3 regions of the Pseudoalteromonas sp. Angola-7 genome follow, and region 1 is predicted to be linked to each of the others. Evidence: predicted binding sites of a transcription regulator. Region 1 holds the regulator's gene; each other region holds the start of a gene.
What was found. Region 1 encodes MetJ, which represses methionine synthesis genes. Its sites were predicted from a motif close to TAGACGTCTAGACGTCTA; they were not measured.

Region 1 (7,941 bases):
GCTTTCGGCTTGGCGCTTTGTTTTATAAGGGCCTAAACGCACTTTATACCAAACACCATTAGTACCTGTGGTCTTTTTAATTTCAGAAATTAAGCCCGCAAAGGCAATTTTAGCTTTGAGGGTTTCGGCTTGTGCGTGTGTTCTAAACGACCCACACTGCATAACATAGGGGCCTTTTTGCTCAATTTCTCTTACTTCAACTTGGATCTCGTGCTCTTTAATTTCTTCAATGAACTTAGGAGCGCGAGGTTTAGCTAATTCTACTTTTTCAGCTGTTTTAGGGTGCGCCTGCTGCTCAACAAGCTCAGGGTCGGCGTTATTTTTAATAAACCATAAGCCGTAAGCAAAGCCGCCTACAAGCAAAACAGTAATAACAACTAAAAGTATAGGAAATGGTTTTTTAGCAGGGGCTTGCTTGGTGTTTTTTCTACCCGCTGGTTTTTTATTAATATAATCGTGCTGTGCCATTTGGCTTTAACCTAAATCATGTCTATAGGGTCAACATCAAGACTCCAGCGCACTTTTTGTGCAAGTTTGCTGGTGCTTAAATAGTCGACCATTTGCGCAAGATACTGATGCAATACTTTGCGGTCTTGCGCTTGAATATGCAATTGAAACCGGTACATACCCGCCACTCTTTCTAGTGGGGCAGGAATTGGACCGAGCAATTGTATACCAGATACACTGTTAACAGGAACCAAATCCGTCAAAAAATCGACAACGAGCTTAATACTGTGCCCTTGTGCTCTAACTATAGCCATATTAGTAATGGGTGGAAGGTCGGCATCATCACGCTCACTTAAAGCAAAGCGGGCAAAATCTTGGTAGCCATTATTTACTAAGTCTTGTAATAAAGGGTGTTCAGGAAAGTGAGTTTGCAGTAATACTTGGCCTGGCTCACCAGAGCGACCCGCGCGCCCAGCAACTTGAGTTACCAGCTGGGCTAAATGCTCTGTGGCTCTAAAATCGCACGAGTACAAGCCGCTATCTACATCTAATATAAGCACTAAGCTAACATCGGCAAAATGATGACCTTTAGCCAACATTTGTGTGCCCACTAAAATACGCGCCCCGCCTTGGTTTATCTCCTCTAAGGCTTTTTCTAGGCTCCCTTTACGGCGGGTTGAATCGCGGTCGATGCGGGTTACGGGTGTATCGGGGAATTCACTCGATAAAAATTCTTCAATTTGTTCGGTGCCTTTACCGTTTGGAAAAATTTGTGTGCTACCGCAATCAGGACACTGGTGAGGTACTGGGTGTTGCTCACCACAGTGGTGGCAAATCATTTGGCCAATGGCTTTATGAAAGGTTGCGCTGGTGCTGCAGCGATTACACTCACTCAGCCAGCCGCATTCGTGACAAATTAGCGTAGGAGAAAAGCCACGACGATTTAAAAACACCATAACTTGCTTACCACGGTTTAAATGTTGGCGCATAGTGGCAAGACTTGCGTGTGCAATACCCGCTTGGTCAGGCTGGCCTTTCATATCGAGCAACATAAACTGATTATCGGTCGCAGTTTGTGCGCGCTCTGTAAGGCTTAAAAGTTGGTATTTGTTGTTTATAGCTTTGTACAGTGTTTCGAGCGCAGGGGTGGCACTGCCTAAAATAAGCGGTATTTTGTGCTGAAATGCCCGATAAGCGGCTAAATCGCGTGCGTGGTAGCGTAAGGTATCCTGCTGTTTAAATGAAGAGTCATGCTCTTCATCAACCACTATCATTCCTAACTTTAAAAAAGGTAGAAAAATACTCGAACGGGTACCTATTACAATTGCGCAGCTGCCTTTTTCGCAAAAACGCCATGTTTGCAAGCGTTCGTTATCGGTTAGGGCAGAGTGCCATAGCATAATTGGCGTATCGGGAAAGCGACGACGAAATCGGTTAACAGTTTGTGGCGTTAAGCCTATTTCAGGCACCAATACTAAGGCTTGCTCGCCACGTTTAAGGACTTCTTCTAGGCATTGTAAATACACTTCGGTTTTACCACTGCCTGTCACACCTTCTAATAAAAAGCTCTTAAAGCCAACACTTTGATTTATTGTAGTGCACGCTACGGCTTGCTCTTTATTAAGTACTGGCTTAGTGCCGACTGTGGGCGCAACGCTTTGCCATTGATTATCATGCTCAATGCTTTGGGTTATAAGCTCTTTATCTATTAGGGCATCTATTGTTTTTTTACTAAAGCCGAGCGCTTTTAGCTCGGTTACCGACGACTTACCCGATTGCGCGAGTTGCTTTAGTAAATTTAACTGAGTTTTCGCTTTTAACGATGGAACCTTTGCGCCTTTTTCGGTAAGGCTAACCATGTTAATGCTGGTTTTATCTGGGTTTTCACCTTGGCGAAGCGCACCTGGCAGCGCAATGTGTATGGTTTCGCCGAGCGGGTAGCAATAATAGCGTGCAGTAAAGCTAAGCAGTTCTAAATGCTGTGATGATAAAATAGGGGTTTGGTCAATAACCTCAGTAACCGCTTTAATTTTGTTATCTGGTACGTCGGTATGCGTTTTAAGTGCAAGAACAACCGCTACTTTCTTTTGATTGCCAAAAGGCACTAAAACACGCATCCCTGGCATAATAGGCGCCGAGGGCGAGATGAGTTGTTCATCTATTTTATAATCAAAGGTGCGTGGTAACGGAACTTTAATAGCAACTTCAACAAAACGCATAACAACTCATGTGATAAAGGGTAATAGCTTAATGTACTAAAAATAAGGCTAAAAACCTACATACAAATGGATGTGGTAGCGCTGGTTGGTTACTTTTTTGGCAAAAAGCGTAATTAAAGCTTGTGCGGGGCAAGCTAGTTGGATAAAATCCGCGGCCTATAAATTTGTTTTAACGACGTATGGTGCCAGACTTCGGGTTTGGAGAGCGATGCGGCCTTAACTAGAGGTTCCTATGAAAGAAGGTATTCACCCTAAGTACGAAGCAATTTCTGCAACATGTTCATGCGGAAACAAATTCGAAACTCGTTCTACTCTTTGTAAAGACATTCACTTAGACGTATGTTCTGCGTGTCACCCGTTTTACACTGGTAAGCAAAAGATTTTAGACACTGGCGGCCGTGTTGATCGCTTCAACAAGCGCTTCGGTGCACTTAGCAGCAAGAAGTAATTATTGCTGTTTAGTAAAAAAAGCACCTTCGGGTGCTTTTTTTGTGCCTAAAATTCATCATTTTTACTAAAAAATCACCGATTGTTGCCGTACTACGTGTGCATAACTATTTCCTGTTCTTATTCTGAATATGCATAAACCTTTGCAGACAAACTCACAATTCTTCTCTATATTTTTTATACGTTAATTTTTAACCAAGCTGCTAAAAGTGCTTATCGTGGCGATATTTGTTTTTAACGGTGATAAACGCGCCATATTGGTGCATTTTACTATTTTACTATTCTGCTATTTTACAAAAATACTGGCAGGGCAAAATGAACCTGAAAAAGCACTTTTTGAATGAATTTTTATTTGTTTAATATTGATAACTTTTAGCGAAGTTGCTGATAAATCACTTAAAATTAACGGATATAGCATATAACAGGATAGACCTGATATTGCTTGGAATTTAAAAATAATAAGAGTATCTTAGCCCCATACTCCCTCTCACTTAACTTAAATTGCAGGATACCATCGCGTTATGTCAGATTTTCGTGAACAAGCATTACACTACCACTCTCACCCCGTTCCAGGCAAAATCAGCATTGAGCTAACAAAACCAGCCGAAACGGTGCAAGATTTAGCATTAGCATACAGCCCTGGTGTTGCAGAGCCTGTGCGCGAAATTGCAGCAGACCCAGCCAATGCATATAAATATACCGGTAAAGGTAATATGGTTGCGGTGATCAGTAATGGTACGGCAATTTTAGGTTTGGGTAATTTAGGGCCATTAGCCTCTAAACCTGTTATGGAAGGTAAAGCGCTTTTATTTAAACGTTTTGCTGGCCTAGATTCTATTGATATTGAAGTTAAGCATCGCACCACCGAAGACTTTATAAATACAGTGGCTAATATTGCCGATACGTTTGGTGGCATTAACTTAGAAGATATTAAAGCGCCAGAGTGTTTTGAAATTGAAAAAGCACTTATTGAGCGTTGCAGTATTCCGGTTTTTCATGATGACCAACACGGTACCGCTATTGTAACTGCGGCAGGTATGCTTAACGCCTTAGAAGTGCAGGGCAAATCAATAGAAGATGCCATTATTGTATGTTTAGGTGCTGGCGCTGCAGCGGTTGCTTGTATGGAGCTGTTAATTAAGTGTGGTGCACTGCGCGAACATATTTATATGCTAGACCGCAAAGGGGTAATTCATACTCGCCGCGATGACTTAAACGAATACAAACAGCTTTTTGCTAACAATACAGATAAACGTACTCTACAAGATGTAATTGCTGATGCTGATGTGTTTGTAGGTGTATCGGGTCCTAACTTACTTGCACCTGAAGATCTAAAACTAATGGCCGATAAGCCAGTGGTGTTTGCATGTTCAAACCCAGATCCTGAAATTGCACCTGAGCTTGCGCACAGTGCTCGTAAAGACTTAATTATGGCAACGGGGCGTTCTGATTTCCCTAACCAAGTTAATAATGTTTTATGTTTCCCGTTTATTTTCCGTGGTGCACTTGATGTACGTGCAAGCGCAATTAACGATGAAATGAAAATAGCCGCTGTTGAAGCTATTCGTAGTATTGCTAAAGAGCCAGTGCCTGAGCAAGTATTAAAAGCAGCGGGTGTAGAAAAGCTCGAATTTGGTGCAGATTACATTATTCCTAAACCGATGGACCCGCGTTTATTACCACGTATAGCCAAGGCGGTTGCTATTGCTGCTGTTGAATCGGGCGTAGCACAAATTGACTTACCGGAAAATTATATGGCGTAATATATAGCGCTTAAACAAAAAAACCTCAGCATGCTGAGGTTTTTTTGTTTAAAAAGACGTTTTATTCTTCGTCTAAAATAGGCACTTCTAAACCCATTTCTTGCATTATTTTTTTAACTTCTTCAGGTACTTTTTCTGCGTTATCTTTACGTAGGTCATCATCATTAGGTAATGGCTGGCCTGTAAAGGCATGCAAAAACGCTTCGCATAGTAACTCGCTATTTGTTGCATGACGCAGGTTGTTTATTTGACGACGTGTACGCTCATCAGTTAATACTTTTAATACATTTAGCGGGATCGAAACGGTGATCTTTTTAACTTGCTCTGATTTTTTCCCGTGTTCTGCGTATGGGTGAATATACTCACCATTCCATTTAGCCATAAGATGTATCGTTGCCTCAGATTATTAATTTCTCACACGGCGTAAAAAGCGTGTAAATATGCGTGAAATTCTATCGTTTTAAAAAAGATAGTCAAATAATAGATAGCAATCTATCTTAATAAGCTGGCTGTAATAGTAAATACAGCTTTCTTGAAGTTTTACGCGTCTGTTATTTTTAGCCATCTAGAGCTTTAAAAGCTTTGACTTATTATAATGGATAACTTACTCTTTTAGACGTCTAAACATCCAAATTAATCAGGTGACGAATATGAGCGAAAAAAACAAAGCAACCATTGCTGTTCGAAATGGGGTTGATGCCGATAAACATCATGGCGCCGTTGTACCGCCAATTTATTTATCGACGACTTATTCGTTTGCCGATTTTGATACTAAGCGCGCATACGACTATGGACGCAGTGGTAATCCTAATCGCGATATTTTAGCTGACACTCTAGCAGAACTTGAAGGTGGCGCACGCGGAATTATTACTGCTACGGGCATGGCAGCAGTGCACTTAGCCACACAGTTATTAAATAACGATGATACATTGGTTATTCCTCACGATTGTTATGGCGGCAGCTACCGTTTATTTACGTCGTTAGAAAAGCGCGGCTTGCTTAAACTTAAAGTGCTTGATTTAACTAAACCAGAAAGCCTAAAACAAATTTTAACCATTAAACCTAAATTAATTTGGATAGAAACACCAAGTAACCCTGTGCTGCGCCTAACGGATATTAAAGCCGTGACGGATATAGCAAAACAGTGCGGTGCATTAGTGGCCGCCGATAACACCTTTTTATCACCGGCATTACAAAACCCAATTAAGTTTGGCGTAGATATTGTTGTGCACTCAACCACTAAATATATAAACGGCCATTCTGATGTTGTAGGCGGTGCAGTTGTTGCTGCTACACAAGAGCTTGGTGATGAGCTTGCTTGGTGGGCCAATAACATTGGTATTACCGGCGCACCATTTGATAGCTATTTAACGTTACGTGGTTTACGTACTTTAAATGTGCGTTTAAAACAGCACCAAGAAAATGCCCTGGCAATTGCTAAATACTTAGAAAGCTCTGAGTATGTTAGCCAAGTTTACTACCCAGGCCTTGAATCGCATCCTCAACATGCGCTTGCTAAAGCCCAACAGCTTGGGTTTGGTGGTATGGTTAGTTTTGATATTAAAGGCGATGTGAATGATGCCGCGGCGTTTTTAACAAGCCTTAAAGAATTTAGCTTAGCAGAATCGTTAGGTGGGGTTGAGAGTTTAATTTGTCATCCTGCGACCATGACTCACGCAGGTATGGACGCTCAAGCACGTTTAGAGGCGGGTGTGGGCGATACGCTAATTCGTATTTCGGTCGGTATTGAAGATGTAGAAGACCTACTTGCTGATTTTGAGCGTGTATTTAACTTAGTGAAACCTGGGCAAAATAAAAATGTAGGGCGTGTTGGTAAAGCTGCAGGCAATGCCAATGGTGATGTAAAGCAGCAGGCTGCTCATCCAGCTTTGTGGTGATTGAGTATGGTAAAAAGTGTACATAAATTTGGCGGCTCGAGCTTAAGCTCGGGCGAGCGCTATCAAAGTGTGGCAAAAATAATTATTGGCCACACACAGCCTGGCGATTGCGTGGTTGTATCTGCTGCGGGTAAAACCACCGATACATTGGTTTCGCTGTGGCAAAGTTATCAACAACAAGATAAGCAAGCCGTTGCTGATATTTTGCTGCAATTGAGTAATCACCAAACGGCATTAATTGAAGAGTTATTAAAAGCCGATGCTAAACACACGGCTTTAGCTGTGTTAGCGCAAGAGCTAAGTGATGTAGCGGAGCAAGCCAGCAAGCAGCAGTTGCAAGAGGCGGCCTTACTGGCGCATGGTGAGCTGTGGTCTGCGCGATTATTGGCAGCCTATTTAACGCAATTAAACATTCAAGCGTGTGCTCATGATGCTAGAGCGCTGTTTAGTGTAACAAGCGGGGAGCTTTTGCATGCGCAAAACAAACAGCAATGCAGGCAAGTTATTGATGCAAATAAAATTAACGTAGTAACAGGGTTTATCGCAGCAAGTGCTGATGGTAAAACAGTTACGCTTGGGCGCAATGGCAGTGATTACAGCGCCACCTTATTAGCCAATTATTGCGACGCACAAAATGTATGTATTTGGACTGATACGCCAGGGGTATTTAGTGCCGACCCACGTAAAGTTGAAAAGGCGATTAAGTACAACAAGGTGTGCCGTGAACAAGCTAACTTATTAGCTCGATTGGGTAACCCTGTGTTACATGCTAAAACGCTTTCGCCTTTAAAAAACAGTAATATTAAACTGGCTGTACGTAGTAGTTTTGATGTGCAAACTGCTCCTACCGATATTGTAAAACAAGGCAAAGCTAAGCAAAAACGTTTTATTACTACATTACAAAACGTTGATTTACTGCTCGTTGAAGGCCTTAACGCGGGTGAAGTGGCGCATGTTAGCCAGCTTATCCAGCACAGCCTTCATCATTTTATACACAACGGCGATACATACTTAGTTGTGCCCGCGGGTGCAACGCATCAAGTAGTGAGTTATTTCGCTGGGCGAGCAAATATAAGCGAGTCTAATTTAAATGGCTGCGCGGTGGTTGCGCCTACGCAAGATGTTTATACGCTAAGTACATTAGCGGCTGAGGTTTTAAATCAGCAA
Region 2 (7,941 bases), on a different contig from region 1:
GTTGCGGTTTTTGCCAATTGTAAGCGTGTAATTGCGCCAGTGTTTTATCGTAAAATCCACCCCCCATTCCTAATCTGTTACCTTGATTATCAAATGCTACAAGTGGCATCAGTAAGTAATCTAAATCAGTTAATGGGCATATTTGAGAGCAGTTCAGCTTAGGCTCCAAGATACCATAGCGATTTGCCCTCATGGGTGAGTTTTTTTCATAGCGTTGAAACAGCAAAGTAGCCCCATTAAATGGGTGTATAACGGGTAAGTAAAGGGTGTGGCCTTGTTGCCATAACTCATTAATTAACAATGAGGTATCTAATTCTCCATCGTTACTAAAGTAAATGGCTATTTGTTTTTTTGAAGCTGTTTTATCGCTATTTAGCTGTTGAGTAAAATTCAACTTTAGCTGTGCCGCGGCTTTTTCTTGCTGTTTTTTTGATAGATTATTGCGTAATTGGCGAATAGATTGGCGTATGTGTGTACGTTTATTGCTCATTGTAATTACGCACCTTTGATTAATTAGACACTAAATCAGGAAAAGCTAAGTAAACAGCAAGCACAATAAGTAGTAAAACGGCAGTGGCAATCAGTGAATATAACAAAGTATTGCTACGCGTTTTAACGGGTTCATCGAGCTGCTCGTCAAGCATAAGATCATCTTCTTGCCAGTCATCGCTTTCGTCTGTAGGGCTTTTTAGCTCATTGGTTGGAAGCCTTTGTTCTAGCTCTTCTAGTTTTTCTTCTAGGCGGATCAGGCTGCTCGTTATGTAATCAAGGGCATCAAAAATCCGTTCATCACGCTGACTAGCTGCGCTAGGGCTTTGAGTGGGTAGCTCACCTGTGGCTTGTAACTTACTTTTAATGCCTAGGCTTGCCAGTAATTTGGCCTGCTTTAAGGCTTTGTCTTTATTGCTAGGTGCAAAGAGTGCTTTGCCATTAAAAAACTGAGTTACTTTATCTTCAGACGTTTTTAGCTTACTTGCTAAATTAACGCAGGCCGTTTTAGCCTCAGTGCCCTCGGCGAGTCCTACAAACATAACGCGAAAATTATTGGCCATTTACTTATCCCTTAAGCTTTTATTATGCAAAGAGTATATACCTAAAACCGTACGAAATTCGAGGGCTAGCTAATACCAATTTAATTCAAAACACGATTAGTTTAGCGTATTAAAGAGCGCACTGATTGCGTTAAAATTATTTATATAAAATAACTGTACGCCGTAAATTCCTTTGTTATTGCACTATTTATTGGGTGCTACGATAAACAACTAAATTAATGCAATTGATATAAATAGTATAATTAGCCTTTGCTTTAGATATAAAAACGGCCCTTAAAAGGGCCGTTTATTATTTAATGCATTTTGGCTTAAAGGCCAGCAGCTGCGCGAAGTGCGTCTGCTTTATCTGTACGTTCCCATGGGAATTCGTCACGACCAAAGTGACCGTATGCCGCTGTTGGTTGGTAAATTGGGCGCTCTAAATCAAGCATTTGAATTAAGCCGTAAGGGCGTAGGTCAAAGTGCTCACGAATAAGCTCAATTAAACGACCTTCTTCAAGCTTGCTTGTACCAAAGGTTTCAACGCTGATAGAGGTAGGCTCTGCTACACCAATTGCGTAAGATACTTGTAGCTCACACTTATCAGCAAGGCCTGCAGCCACTACGTTTTTAGCTACGTAACGTGCAGCGTATGCAGCTGAGCGGTCAACTTTTGATGGATCTTTACCTGAGAAAGCACCACCACCGTGACGTGCCATACCACCGTATGTATCTACGATAATTTTACGACCTGTTAAACCACAATCGCCCATTGGTCCGCCAATTACAAAACGACCCGTTGGGTTAATGAAAAATTTAGTCGCGCTAGTAATAAGCTCGGCAGGAAGTACCGGCTTAATGATGGTTTCCATCACGGCTTCTACTAAGTCATTTTGCGAAATTTCTTCAGCGTGCTGAGTAGAAAGTACAACTGCATCAATACCTACAGGCTTGCCGTTTTCGTATGCAAAAGTTACTTGAGATTTTGCATCTGGGCGTAACCAGTTAAGCTCGCCGCTTTTACGTACTTGCGCTTGGCGCTGTACTAAACGGTGCGAGTAAGTAATTGGCGCAGGCATTAGTACTTCTGTTTCGTTACATGCATAACCAAACATTAAGCCTTGGTCGCCAGCACCTTGTTCTTCTGGGCTAGTACGGTCAACACCTTGGTTAATATCAGGAGACTGCTTACCAATTGTGTTTAAAATTGCACACGAGTCTGCATCGAAACCCATGTCTGAATGCGTGTAGCCAATTTCACGTACTGTTTTACGTGTAATTTCTTCAATATCAACCCATGCGCTAGTGGTAATTTCACCACCAACCATAACCATACCGGTTTTTACGTAAGTTTCGCACGCAACACGGGCATGAGAGTCTTGCTCTAGGATAGCATCAAGTACCGCATCAGAGATTTGATCGGCGATTTTATCCGGATGACCTTCAGAAACAGATTCAGAAGTAAATAAATGTTTTGCCATTGTATTTCTGCTCACAAATATTGCGCTTCACAAACGTCGGTATTAGCGCTAAAAAATTAAGGGGCGTATTTTATCTAAAACAAAACACCTTGCATAGTGTTTTTACGCCTAGACGTCTAAATAAAATGAGTAATAACTTTTTGGTCTTAAAAAATATTCATAATAGCCCATTTTTATGGGGTTTTTAATTGCACAGTGCACCCACATTAAGTAAGAATGGTTGCTATAACAGCTCTTAAGTTACTTAAGGGTATTAACGAACACATAAGTACCCGCGCAAATACACATAAAGGTAGGAGAATTCATGCCATCTCGCAAAGAACTTGCAAATGCTATTCGCGTCTTGTCAATGGACGCAGTACAAAAGGCCAAATCTGGCCACCCTGGAGCCCCTATGGGCATGGCCGATATCGCAGAAGTATTATGGCGCGATTATCTAAAGCATAATCCAACTAATCCAGAGTGGGCTGACCGTGACAGATTTATTCTTTCAAATGGCCACGGTTCAATGCTTATCTATTCTCTATTGCACCTAACTGGTTACGACTTACCACTTGATGAAATTAAAAACTTCCGTCAAATGCATTCTAAAACGCCAGGCCACCCTGAGTACGGTTATGCACCGGGAATTGAAACTACTACGGGTCCACTAGGTCAGGGGATCACAAACGCGGTAGGTATGGCGATTGCTGAAAAAGCGCTTGCTGCACAATTTAACCGTGAAGGCCACGACATTGTTGATCACTACACATATGCATTTATGGGTGACGGTTGTTTAATGGAAGGTATTTCTCATGAAGCATGTTCACTTGCTGGCACATTAGGCCTTGGCAAGTTAGTGGCTTTTTGGGATGACAACGGTATTTCAATCGATGGTGAAGTTGAAGGTTGGTTTAGCGACGATACACCAGCACGCTTTAAAGCGTACGGCTGGCATGTAATAAGTGACGTTGATGGCCACGACAGCGATGCTGTTAGTGCTGCAATAGCAGAGGCTCAAAGTGTTACCGACAAACCATCACTAATTTGTTGTAAAACAGTGATTGGTTACGGTTCACCTAATAAATCTGGTAGCCACGATTGTCACGGCGCGCCATTAGGTGATGACGAAATTACAGCGTCTCGCGAATTTTTAGGCTGGTCTGGCGGTGCATTTGAAATCCCTGATGATATTTACGCACAGTGGGATAGCAAAGAAAAAGGTCAACAGCTTGAATCTAGCTGGGACGAAAAATTTGCAGCATACGCAAAGGCATTCCCAGAGCTTGCAGCTGAATATAAGCGCCGTATTAATAACGAACTTCCAGGCGATTGGGCTGAAAAATCTCAAGCGTACATAGAGCAACTACAAGCAAACCCTGCAAACCCTGCATCTCGTAAAGCGTCGCAAAATGCATTAAATGCATTTGGCCCGTTATTACCAGAATTCATGGGTGGCTCAGCCGATTTAGCTGGATCAAACTTAACAATTTGGGATGGCTCTAAAGGGCTAACTGCAGACGATGCAAGCGGTAACTACGTTTACTACGGTGTACGTGAGTTTGGTATGTCGGCAATTATGAATGGTATTGCCCTTCATAAAGGCTTTATTCCTTACGGTGCAACGTTCTTAATGTTTGTTGAATACGCAAAAAATGCGGTACGTATGGCTGCACTAATGAAGCAACCAAGCATTTTTGTATACACGCATGATTCAATCGGCCTAGGTGAAGACGGTCCAACTCACCAACCGGTAGAGCAAATTGCGAGCATGCGTTTAACGCCAAACTTATACAACTGGCGCCCGTGTGACCAAGTTGAGTCGGCAATAGCATGGCAACAAGCTATTGAGCGTAAAGACGGTCCTACATCACTTATCTTTACTCGCCAAGGCCTTGAGCAACAAGCGCGTGACGCTCAGCAATTAGCTGATGTTAAAAAGGGTGGTTACATCCTTAGCTGTGACGGCGAGCCAGAGCTAATTATTATTGCAACAGGTTCTGAGGTGCAACTAGCACAAGACTCTGCAACAGAGCTACGCAACCAAGGTAAAAAGGTACGTGTTGTATCTATGCCATGTACTGATGTATTTGAAGAGCAAAGCGCACAGTACAAAGAAAGCGTACTACCGGCAGCCGTTACACGCCGCGTAGCAGTAGAAGCTGGTATTGCTGATTACTGGTACAAGTACGTGGGCCTAAATGGCGCAGTAGTAGGTATGACTACCTTTGGTGAGTCGGCACCTGCTGGTGAGCTGTTTGAGCACTTTGGCTTTACAGTAGAGAACATTGTAAATAAAGCAAACGAACTGTTTTAATAGTTAGCTTTAATATTTAAAAGCCCGCCCTGTGTAAAACAGGGCGGGCTTTTTTGTTTGCTAACTGAGTTATAAAGTGGCGTAGTAGCCTTAAGATACTTGAATCACACTGCTTGAAATACGTAGTACTTTTTTGGCTTAAAGCCTTTTGAGTTTTAATTTCAGATGAGTAATTTTCACAGCGCTTTTCTTGCAAGGCTATGACCTATCAGGCAAGGTGGTGGCCGATTAAATAAAATAATACAACAGGAGTGAGGATGTCTCAGTTTGAAAATGTAAGCGTAATTAAAAAAGCGAACGTGTATTTTGACGGTAAAGTATCAAGCCGTACCGTGGTATTTAACGATGGCACAACCAAAACGCTAGGTTTTATGCAACCAGGTGAATTTGTATTTGATACCAGTAAAAAAGAACTCATGGAGCTATTAGGCGGCCAGTGGGACATTTTATTACCTGGCGAAACGCAGTGGAAAACATTTATGGCGGGCGAATCATTTAATGTTGATGCCAATGTTAGCTTTAAAGTAAAAGTGAGTGATTTTGCTGACTATTGCTGTTCGTACACAGACTAAACGCTAAAGGCTAGACGTCTGAAAGCCCATATTTTATGGGCTTTGCATAAACTTTGCACAACTTATAATTTAAATCAGTTTAAGTAACAATTTAATTTCAAAAATCAGTGCTTTTTCCTTGTGTTAATCTAAATAGCCCCCAATACTATTTATGAGGTAACAAATAAAAGGATACCCTATGAAAATTAATCTTTCTGGTCACCATGTAGACGTTACTAACTCTATTAGAGAGCATATCAACGAAAAGTTTTCAAAAATCGAGAGCCACTTTCCATCACTTATCGCACTCGACATTATATTGTCTAAAGAGCATCACAAAATCCAAGCAGAAATTAGCACAAATTACGAAGGTGCGCGTATATCGGTAAAAGGGGAAAACGAAGTTATGTACCCGGCGATTGCAAGCGCAGCTAAAAAACTCGATGCAGCACTAAAACATCGAAAAGGGCAAATAAAAGCAAATTTACACGAAAAGCCTGTAAGCACAACGCCAGAAATAGCGCACGAAATCATCCAAGAGATGGAACTAAAATAAGATTTAGTCCCAAAGTACTATAAAAAAGAGCCTTACGGCTCTTTTTTATTGCCTTTAATTTAGGTAAGTTATGCAGCCTTCGGTGTTATTAATTATGAAAATTAATAACCAGAGCGAATAACACACATAATTTGAGAAATTAATGCAGCAAACACACACCTCTTGGAAATCTCGATTGGGCGCACTAGGCCCTGGTATCTTAATGGCAACCGCAGCAATTGGCGGCTCTCACTTAGTTGCATCTACTCAAGCTGGCGCGCTATTTGGCTGGCAACTGTTTTGGCTAATTCTCGTTGTTAATGTATTAAAGTACCCATTTTTTCGCTTTGGTATGGAATACACCCTAGCAACCAAAAACAGTTTAGTAGAAGGCTATAAAAATAAAGGCCCTGTCTATTTTTATAGTTTTATTGGCTTAAATATCCTGGCCGCCATAGTTAATACCGCAGGGGTGTTATTACTGACTGCAAGCTTGCTGCATTATGCGCTGCCAATAGTGATAGAAGTCACGCTACTGTGTTGGATATTATTGGCCGTGTGTTTAGCTATTTTATTACTTGGGCACTTTAAAGCGCTCGACAGCGTTGCTAAAGGCATAATGGGGCTATTGACGCTTGCTACTGTTATTGCACTGGTTATCGCATTTAGTAACGGCCCAATGGCACCAGCTGACTATATTGGCCCATCACCTTACGAGTTGGCTATGCTGAGCTTTATGGTCGCGTTAATGGGCTGGATGCCGGCACCCATAGAAATATCAGCGCTTAGTTCGCTTTGGCTTAAAGAAAAACAAACTCAGCAAACGGTTACTAAAAGCCAAGGCTTATTCGATTTTAACGTAGGCTATTGGCTAACAGCCTGTTTAGCATTGGTATTTTTTAGCTTAGGTGTGCTGGTGCAATATGGGCAAAGCAGCAGTATTGAGCTTGGCGGTGTTGCCTTTGCTAAACAGCTTATTGATATGTACGCACTGACTATTGGCGAGTGGGCAAGGCCACTTGTATCAGCCATTGCTTTTTTATGTATGTTTGGCACTACACTCACCGTGCTTGATGGCTACGCACGTACACTTAACGAGTCACATAAACTACTTGGCTTTAAGCAATCTAAACACAGTTTAAATATTTGGTTAGTACTGCAGGCCTTTGCCGGTATGGCCGTTATTTTATTTTTTAAATCGGCCCTTGGCCCAATGCTTACCTTTGCTATGACACTTGCTTTTGTCACTACCCCCGTTTTTGCATGGCTTAACTTTAGCCTAGTGCGCTCAGAGCCCGCCATTAAACACAGCGTACTATTGCGCAGCTTAACGTGGTTAGGCTTAGTGTACTTAGTTGGTTTTGCTGTTGCGTTTGTGGTGTGGAAGCTAGCAGCCTAAATATAGCTATTTGCTTTAGGGCTTTAATTAAAGCCCTAAAGCATTAAATTCAAGGATTAAATGGGGTGTAAATGGATATTAGAACAGACGCGCTTTCAAACCCACACATTATAAAGTTACTACAAGCGCATCATAACGATATGCTAAAACACTCACCTGTTGAAAGCGTACATGCGCTGGATGTAACTAAACTCACAAAGCCTGATATAACTTTTTATAGCTTATGGATTGATAATAATTTAGCGGGTGTTGGTGCTTTAAAAGCACTAAATACAACGCATGGCGAAATTAAATCAATGCGCACCTCAAGCAACTATTTACGCCAAGGCATAGCCGCTAAGTTACTCACGCATATTATTGAGCAAGCAACACTGCTAGGGTATAAAAAGTTAAGTTTAGAAACAGGCACTGCAAAGGCGTTTTTACCCGCGCAAAAGCTTTACACTCAGTTTGGTTTTAAAAAATGCGAACCATTTGGGAATTATGAGCAAGATCCGTATAGCTTGTTTATGAGTAAAGTGCTTTAAAGTGAGTAGGGGATATTATGGTTTATAACGTTGAACTGAAAGCTCCAGCACAGGATGAATTTGCTAATTTACGTACACAAGTAAAGTGGCAAAACCCTGACGATAAAACATTAAAAGCAAG
Region 3 (7,941 bases), on a different contig from region 1:
TTGTAGCCAGGTAAGTTAAATGCATAAATTCCCGAACCTTTATTCACCAGTGCTATTGCATGCTCAGCATTGTATTTGGGGTTGAGCGGGGGCAATTCTGCTGCCTCTTGCTCAGCAAAAGCGCATCCGCTTATAGTAATGATCAACAAAGTAAGTAATAAACGCATAATAATCTCATTAATTTATGAGCTTAAATTGTAGTATATAGTGCGCTAAGCTGGTGATTTATTGTTAGGCTAAGTAAGCCTGTAATTAAGATGTATTTATGCACTTAGTTTCTTACTTCGTGTAATAAAGTTCTGGCATATACGTGTAGGTTTTCGTCTTCAGGGTTTGAAGTGTTCGTTAAATAAATTATACGCCCAGCTTTATTAATAAATAAGGTAGTGGGTGTGCCTCTTATTCCTAATTGTTTTGCTATGGCATCGGCTTTAATAGCTGTTTTAAATGTATACCCTCTATCAATTATTGCTTTGGCGGGGGTGGCATCGTCGTCTTCTTGAAAGCTTACCGCAATGACCTTTAAGCCTTTGTGTTTTATTTTTTCAAGTGCTGGTTGCAGCTTTTTACAATATGGGCACCACGTAGCCCAAAAATGTAAAACGTAGGGTTGGCCTAATAAATCTTGTGTGTGAACGGACGAACCATCAGCCATGTTTAACGTTATTGCAGGCAATAGTGGTAATGAGTCATCATCAGCGAGTTGCTGTGCAGAGCTTATAAAGCTTAATAAAATCAGTGTAATTGCAGTAATTAGTTTTCTCATGGTTCGTTCTTATTATTTTTTTAATATTAATAAGAACGTGAATTAAGTTATTTCATTTCATTAAAAACCAGCGGCCTGCTCAATCACTATTGCATGGCGCTTTGCTAAACGCGTATGGTTTCTGTCGTAACCGCCGCCAATAACACTGGCAATAGCGGTGTTATGTTCAAGGCAGCGCTTAAACACTAAATGGTCACGCTGTTTAATGCCGTCCCAGCTTATATCTAGTTTACCTAAGCCATCGTCTTGCCAAATATCTACACCGGCATCGTATAGGACTAAATCGGGGTTGAGTTCTTTTAATAAAAACTGCAGGGTGTCATCCACAATGCCTAAGTATTCTGCGTCTTGCATATTATTAGCAAGGCCGATGTCTAAATCGCTGGGGGATTTTTTAAACGGGAAGTTTTTTTCGCAGTGTATAGAGCAGGTATACGCATACGGCTGATGCGCAAGCATTGCAGCTGTGCCATCGCCTTGGTGTACGTCTAAATCAAAAATGAGCACGTTGGTCACTTCATTGCTTTGAATTAATGTTTGCGCGGTAAAGGCTAAGTCGTTCACCATACAAAAACCTGAGCCAAAATCAGTGTGTGCATGGTGCGTACCGCCTGCTAAATGACAGGCTAAGCCATGCTTTAATGCTAAGCGTGCAGTTTGTAACGTGCCTTGTGGTGCGGTGAATGTACGGTTCATTAGCGGTTGCGACCAAGGTAAGCCAATACGGCGCATGGCTTTTTCGTCTAGGCGGTTATGCCATAAGTCGTGAATGTAGTTTTCGCAGTGTACCAGTTCAAGTGGCTCGGGGGAGCCCAAAATAGGCTCAACTAAATTATTACCTGCAATGCCTAAACCTTTAACCTGCTCGTATAAATGAGCAAATTTACTCATTACAAATCGGTGCTTAGGATCAAAGCTAAACGAATAATTACTGTGATAGACCAAAGGTAAGTGAGGGTTTAGGCGCATAACCGTATCAATAATAAAGTTTGCGCTATGGTAATAAACTTAACTAAGGGAGTCTATTGCTGCTATTCAATCAATGAGGCAAGCTCGCGATGAAGTAATTGTTCATCGGCTAAATTAAGTTCAACTAATCGTTTTAAATAGGTAATACTGTTTATATCAATATGGTGGCAATTAAGACCGATGTGTTCATCTTCTATGTGGCAAATAAGCACCTCCATTTTTATTTCTATATCGCTTTGTGGCAAGGTAAAGCGCAAGGTGGCTTCGCTATTTTTGGTGCCACTAAACGCCGCGCATTTAGTAATGAGTGCGCCATGTAAAGATACATCAAGTAATTTGCATGGGTAGCTCTCTCCTGCAAATTCTAATTGGGCCGCGGTTGAAAAAAGAATACGCGAGAACTGACGTCGATTTTCCATAAAACGAATTGCCTTTATTGTAATATTTAAATCAAGCATAGCGGGAAATAGCGCATAGCGATAAAAAATGGCATAAAAAAACCCCGCATAAATGCAGGGTTTGTTATATCAGTTAACAATTAACCAATTTTTTTGTACTTAATACGCTTAGGTTGTGCAGCTTCTGCGCCTAAGGTCTTTTTAAGCCATTCTTCGTATTCAGTGTAGTTACCATCGAAGAAGTTAATTTGGCCTTCGTCGCGGTAATCTAAAATATGCGTTGCAATACGGTCGAGGAACCAACGGTCATGCGATATACACATTACACAGCCTGGGAACTCTAAAATAGCGTTCTCAAGTGCGCGAAGTGTTTCAACATCAAGGTCATTGGTTGGCTCATCCAGTAGTACTACGTTACCACCGGCTTTTAAAAGCTTAGCAAGGTGTAAACGGTTACGCTCACCACCGGATAAGTCTTTTACAAACTTTTGCTGATCGTTACCTTTAAAGTTAAAGCGGCTAACGTATGCACGGCTTGGGAACTCAAAGTTACCAATTTTTAGCACGTCTTGACCGTCAGATATTTCTTGGAATACGGTTTTGCTTTCGTCCATATTGCCACGGAACTGATCAACCGTTGCAAGCTCTACAGTTTCACCTACACTAATGCTGCCGCTATCTGGTTGTTCTTCGCCACTTAGCATTTTAAATAGGGTTGATTTACCCGCGCCATTGGCACCAATAATGCCCACAATGGCACCTTTTGGCATGCTAAAGCTTAAATCGTCGATTAAAACACGATCGCCAAAACTCTTACGTAAGTTATTAACTTCAAGCACTTGGTCGCCTAAACGCGGACCAGGTGGAATAAATAGCTCGTTAGTTTCGTTACGCTTTTGGTAATCAGACTGCTGTAGCTCGCTAAACTGCGCCATACGCGCTTTAGACTTAGCTTGACGACCTTTAGGGTTTGAACGTACCCACTCAAGCTCTTGAGCAATTGATTTTTGACGTGCTTTTTCAGATTTTTGTTCTTGTTGTAAGCGCGCATCTTTTTGTTCAAGCCAAGAAGAGTAGTTACCTTCCCATGGAATACCTTCACCACGGTCAAGCTCTAGTATCCAGCCAGCTACATTATCAAGGAAGTAACGGTCATGCGTTACCGCCACAACAGTGCCTTCGTAATCGTGTAAGAAGCGCTCAAGCCAAGCAACCGACTCAGCATCTAAGTGGTTAGTAGGCTCATCGAGAATAAGCATATCTGGCTTTTCGAGTAATAAACGACAAATAGCAACACGGCGGCGCTCACCACCTGAAAGGTGCTCAATTTTAGCATCCCACTCAGGTAAACGAAGTGCATCGGCAGCGCGCTCTAAAACGTTATCGATGTTGTGACCATCGTGCGCTTGAATAATCGCTTCAAGCTCGCCTTGCTCTTTTGCTAGGGCGTCAAAGTCAGCGTCTTCCATTGCGTACTCGTTGTACACTTCGTCAAGGCGGTTAAGGGCATGTTTTACTTCGCCAACAGCTTCTTCAACTATTTCGCGTACTGTTTTGCTTTCATCCAGTACTGGCTCTTGCGGTAAGTAACCAATTTTAGTACCCGGTTGAGGGCGAGCTTCACCTTCAAAGTCTTGGTCAACACCGGCCATAATGCGAAGTAATGTAGATTTACCAGCACCATTTAAACCTAGCACGCCAATTTTAGCGCCAGGGAAAAAGTGCAACGAAATATCTTTTAAAATTGTGCGCTTAGGTGGCACAACTTTAGATACTCGACTCATCGAGAATATAAACTTATCAGGTAAAACCATGGAGGAAAGCCTTCAAATAATAATAAAAATTTCAATGTTGTATTGTAGTGGCTCACGGGTGAAACAGTCAACGAATGGCGGGTTTTAAAGCGCTAAAGCACACTTGTTAGCAAAGTATAAAACCATGAATAAATTTCATTTAGACATCTATACATCTAGAGGTTGATATTTTTAGCATTCTGTTCATAATGAGAGCGTATAAATTCTCGGTTTTTATGAGTAGGAGTAAAAATATGCCAATTACAGTGAAAGACGAGCTACCGGCTATTGCCCGTTTACGTGAAGAAAACGTGTTTGTAATGCCAAAAAGCCGTGCAAAAACGCAAGAAATTCGCCCAATGCGTTTGGCTATTTTAAATTTAATGCCTAATAAAGTAGAAACCGAAGTACAGTTTATTCGTTTGCTTGCTAATTCTCCTTTGCAAGTAAATGTAGAACTATTACGCCTAGATACGCACCGCAGCAGTAGCAATTCAGAAGAGCACCTAGATACTTTTTATCGTTATTTTTCAGAAGTAAAAGACAATAACTACGATGCGTTAATTGTTACCGGCGCGCCACTAGCACACCTTGAATACGACGATGTAGCCTACTGGGATGAGCTAAAAGTGATTATTGATTGGGCAGAGCAGCACGTTACTTCCACACTTTACTCATGCTGGGCGGCGCATGCGGCGTTGTATCATCGTTACAATTTAAAGCGTGATTTAAAAGAAGATAAACTCTGTGGCGTGTTTACCCACCAGTGTTATTTTGATCACGGAGCACTTACTCGTGGCTTCGACGATACCTTTTTAGTGCCGCACTCACGTTATGGCCACATTGATATAAATAAAATAAACGCCTGCGACGATATAGTGGTATTGGCAGGCTCTGAAAAAGTAGGTGCTTACTTAATGAAAAATAAGTCGGGCAGCCAAGTGTTTATAACCGGCCACCCAGAATACGATGCCGACACATTAAAAGCAGAGTACGAACGCGATTTACAAAAAAGCCCAGACGCGCCAAAACCCGAAAACTATTTTCCAAATAACGATGCAAGTAAAAAGCCGTCAAAAACGTGGCAAAGCCATGCCTTTTTGCTTTTTTCGAACTGGTTAAATTACTACGTGTACCAAACTACACCTTATGATATTAATTTAGTTAGCCAAGATGTGAGGACTAACAACTATGCCGAATAACGTGCCAAACAAAAATAAGCAAAGCGAATTAAGCGCTGCGCTAAAACAGCGTATTTTAATTTTAGATGGTGCAATGGGCACTATGATCCAAACTCACAAGCTTGAAGAAGAAGACTACCGCGGTGAGCGCTTTAAAGACTGGCACGTGCTAATAAAAGGCAATAACGATTTATTAAGCCTTACCAAGCCCGAGTTAATTGCTGATATACACCGCAGCTTTTTAGCCGCCGGTGCAGATATTATTGAAACCAATACCTTTAATTCAACCACCATTTCGATGGAAGATTACGACATGGCAAGCATAAGCCGTGAGGTAAACCTAGAGTCGGCCAAACTTGCACGCGCAATATGTGACGAGTTCACTGCTAAAAACCCAGAAAAGCCACGCTATGTAGCCGGTGTGTTAGGGCCAACCTCTAAAACTTGTTCTATCTCGCCAGATGTAAACGACCCAGGCTATCGTAATATTACCTTTGATAAGCTGGTTACTGCGTATGTTGAGTCTACTCTTGCATTAATGGAAGGCGGCGCTGATTTAATACTTATTGAAACCATATTTGATACCCTCAATGCAAAAGCAGCCTCATTCGCAGTAGAAGAAGCATTTGATCAAGCAGGGCGCACATTACCTGTAATGATCTCGGGCACCATTACCGATGCCTCAGGACGTACGCTTTCGGGGCAAACAACCGAAGCATTTTATAACTCTATTCGCCATATAAAACCTATTTCGATTGGCCTTAACTGCGCCCTTGGCCCCGATTTACTACGCCAATACGTAGAAGAGCTTTCGCGCGTGTGCGAAACCTTTACCTCAGTGCACCCTAATGCGGGTTTACCTAACGAATTTGGTGAGTACGACCTAGAAGCAGAGGACATGGCCGCCGAGATTATAGATTGGGGTAAATCGGGCTTTATAAATATTGTTGGTGGTTGCTGTGGTACTACGCCTGCGCATATTCGTGCGTTTGCCAAAGGGCTTGAAGGGGTTAAACCTCGCCCATTACCAGAGCTTGATATACGCATGCGTTTATCAGGCCTTGAAGCCTGTAACTTAAACTAGGAGCCAACATGACACAGCAAATTGCAGTATTTACCAATGTTGGTGAGCGTACCAACGTAACCGGCTCTGCCATGTTTAAACGCTTAATCATGGAAGAAGATTATGAAACAGCTCTTAATGTTGCTCGCGAACAAGTAGAAAATGGCGCCCAAGTTATTGATATAAACATGGACGAAGCCATGTTGGACTCAAAGGCGGCCATGATTAAGTTTTTAAACTTAATTGCATCAGAGCCCGATATATCTAAAGTGCCTATTATGGTCGACTCCTCTAAATGGGATGTAATAGAGGCAGGGCTTAAATGTATTCAAGGCAAGGCGATTGTTAACTCAATATCGCTTAAAGAAGGCGAAGAGCCATTTAAGCGCCAAGCTAAAATTATTAAACGCTTTGGTGCAGCCGCTGTTGTTATGGCGTTTGACACCGAAGGCCAAGCCGACACCGCAGATAGAAAGTACGAAATATGTGAGCGCAGCTACAAAATCTTAGTCGATGAAATAGGTTTTCCGCCGGAGGATATTATATTCGACCCTAATATATTTGCTGTAGCCACCGGTATAGAAGAACACGACAACTACGCAGTAGAATTTATAGAAGGCACACGCCGCATTAAACAAAACTTACCGCACTGTAAAGTGTCGGGCGGGGTGTCTAATGTCTCGTTTTCGTTTAGAGGTAATAACCCCGTACGTGAAGCGATTCACTCGGTGTTTTTATACCATGCGATAAAAGCGGGTATGGATATGGGTATTGTAAACGCAGGGCAACTTGCGGTTTACGACGACATCCCCGAGGAACTTCGCAAAGCCGTAGAAGATGTAATCCTTAACACTGACCCAGGTTCAGGTGAGCGCTTAGTAGAAATAGCCCCTAAGTTTTCAGGCATGGCACAAGCCGAACGCGTAGAAGATTTAGAGTGGCGCACATGGCCTGTTGAAAAACGCCTAGAGCACGCCCTTGTAAAAGGCATTACCACCTTTATAGATGAAGACACGGAAGAGTGCCGAGCTGCCGCCGATAAACCTATTCACGTAATTGAAGGGCCATTAATGGATGGCATGAACGTGGTAGGGGATTTATTTGGCGCAGGTAAAATGTTTTTACCGCAAGTTGTTAAATCGGCCCGCGTAATGAAGCGAGCAGTGGCCTACCTAGACCCATTCATAGAAGCCGAAAAAGAAGAAGGTGCCACTAACGGTAAAGTAGTTATGGCAACCGTAAAAGGCGACGTGCACGACATTGGTAAAAACATTGTAGGCGTAGTACTGCAATGTAATAACTACCAAGTAATCGATTTAGGCGTAATGGTACCTGCTGAAAAAATACTGCAAACCGCGATTGACGAAAAAGCCGACATAATCGGCCTTTCGGGTTTAATTACCCCATCGCTTGATGAAATGGTACACGTAGCCAAAGAAATGACCCGCCGAGGCTTTGAATTACCCCTTATGATTGGCGGTGCAACTACCTCTAAAGCGCATACTGCCGTTAAAATTGAGCCGCAGTACGACAAAGGCGTAGTGTATGTAAATAACGCCAGCCGTGCGGTGGGCGTGGTATCGAGCTTATTATCTAAGGAGCTAAAACCGGCCTTTTTAGAAAAAACTAAAGCCGAGTACGAAAAAGTACGCGAGCAACAAGCGCGCAAAAAGCCACGTTCAAAACCCGTTACCATACAGCGCGCCCGAGATAACGCCGCCAAGCTTGATTGGGATAACTACACGCCACCCGTGCCTAAAAAGCTGGGCGT

Region 2: a site for MetJ is predicted at 2,614-2,631, ahead of metK (methionine adenosyltransferase). Genes of this name have one in related genera too.
Region 3: a site for MetJ is predicted at 4,088-4,105, ahead of metA (homoserine O-succinyltransferase). Genes of this name have one in related genera too.

Annotation. Positions count from the first base shown of each region.
Region 1 covers NZ_JAQREL010000005.1:188,837-196,777, reverse strand. Annotated here, with positions in the region: gene PSH50_RS09665 (SPOR domain-containing protein) at 1-468, opposite strand, end outside; gene priA (primosomal protein N') at 480-2,666, opposite strand; gene rpmE (50S ribosomal protein L31) at 2,899-3,114, shown strand; gene PSH50_RS09650 (malic enzyme-like NAD(P)-binding protein) at 3,635-4,876, shown strand; gene metJ (met regulon transcriptional regulator MetJ) at 4,938-5,258, opposite strand; gene metB (cystathionine gamma-synthase) at 5,527-6,774, shown strand; gene metL (bifunctional aspartate kinase/homoserine dehydrogenase II) at 6,781-7,941, shown strand, end outside.
Region 2 covers NZ_JAQREL010000003.1:97,596-105,536, reverse strand. Annotated here, with positions in the region: gene PSH50_RS05445 (5-formyltetrahydrofolate cyclo-ligase) at 1-490, opposite strand, end outside; gene PSH50_RS05440 (hypothetical protein) at 510-1,052, opposite strand; gene metK (methionine adenosyltransferase) at 1,361-2,512, opposite strand; gene tkt (transketolase) at 2,817-4,808, shown strand; gene PSH50_RS05425 (pyrimidine/purine nucleoside phosphorylase) at 5,066-5,380, shown strand; gene raiA (ribosome-associated translation inhibitor RaiA) at 5,559-5,915, shown strand; gene PSH50_RS05415 (NRAMP family divalent metal transporter) at 6,058-7,293, shown strand; gene PSH50_RS05410 (GNAT family N-acetyltransferase) at 7,365-7,820, shown strand; gene PSH50_RS05405 (GNAT family N-acetyltransferase) at 7,838-7,941, shown strand, end outside.
Region 3 covers NZ_JAQREL010000002.1:372,172-380,112, reverse strand. Annotated here, with positions in the region: gene PSH50_RS04325 (hypothetical protein) at 1-167, opposite strand, end outside; gene PSH50_RS04320 (TlpA disulfide reductase family protein) at 272-766, opposite strand; gene PSH50_RS04315 (histone deacetylase) at 827-1,735, opposite strand; gene PSH50_RS04310 (PilZ domain-containing protein) at 1,798-2,154, opposite strand; gene ettA (energy-dependent translational throttle protein EttA) at 2,274-3,947, opposite strand; gene metA (homoserine O-succinyltransferase) at 4,181-5,128, shown strand; gene PSH50_RS04295 (homocysteine S-methyltransferase family protein) at 5,118-6,191, shown strand; gene metH (methionine synthase) at 6,200-7,941, shown strand, end outside.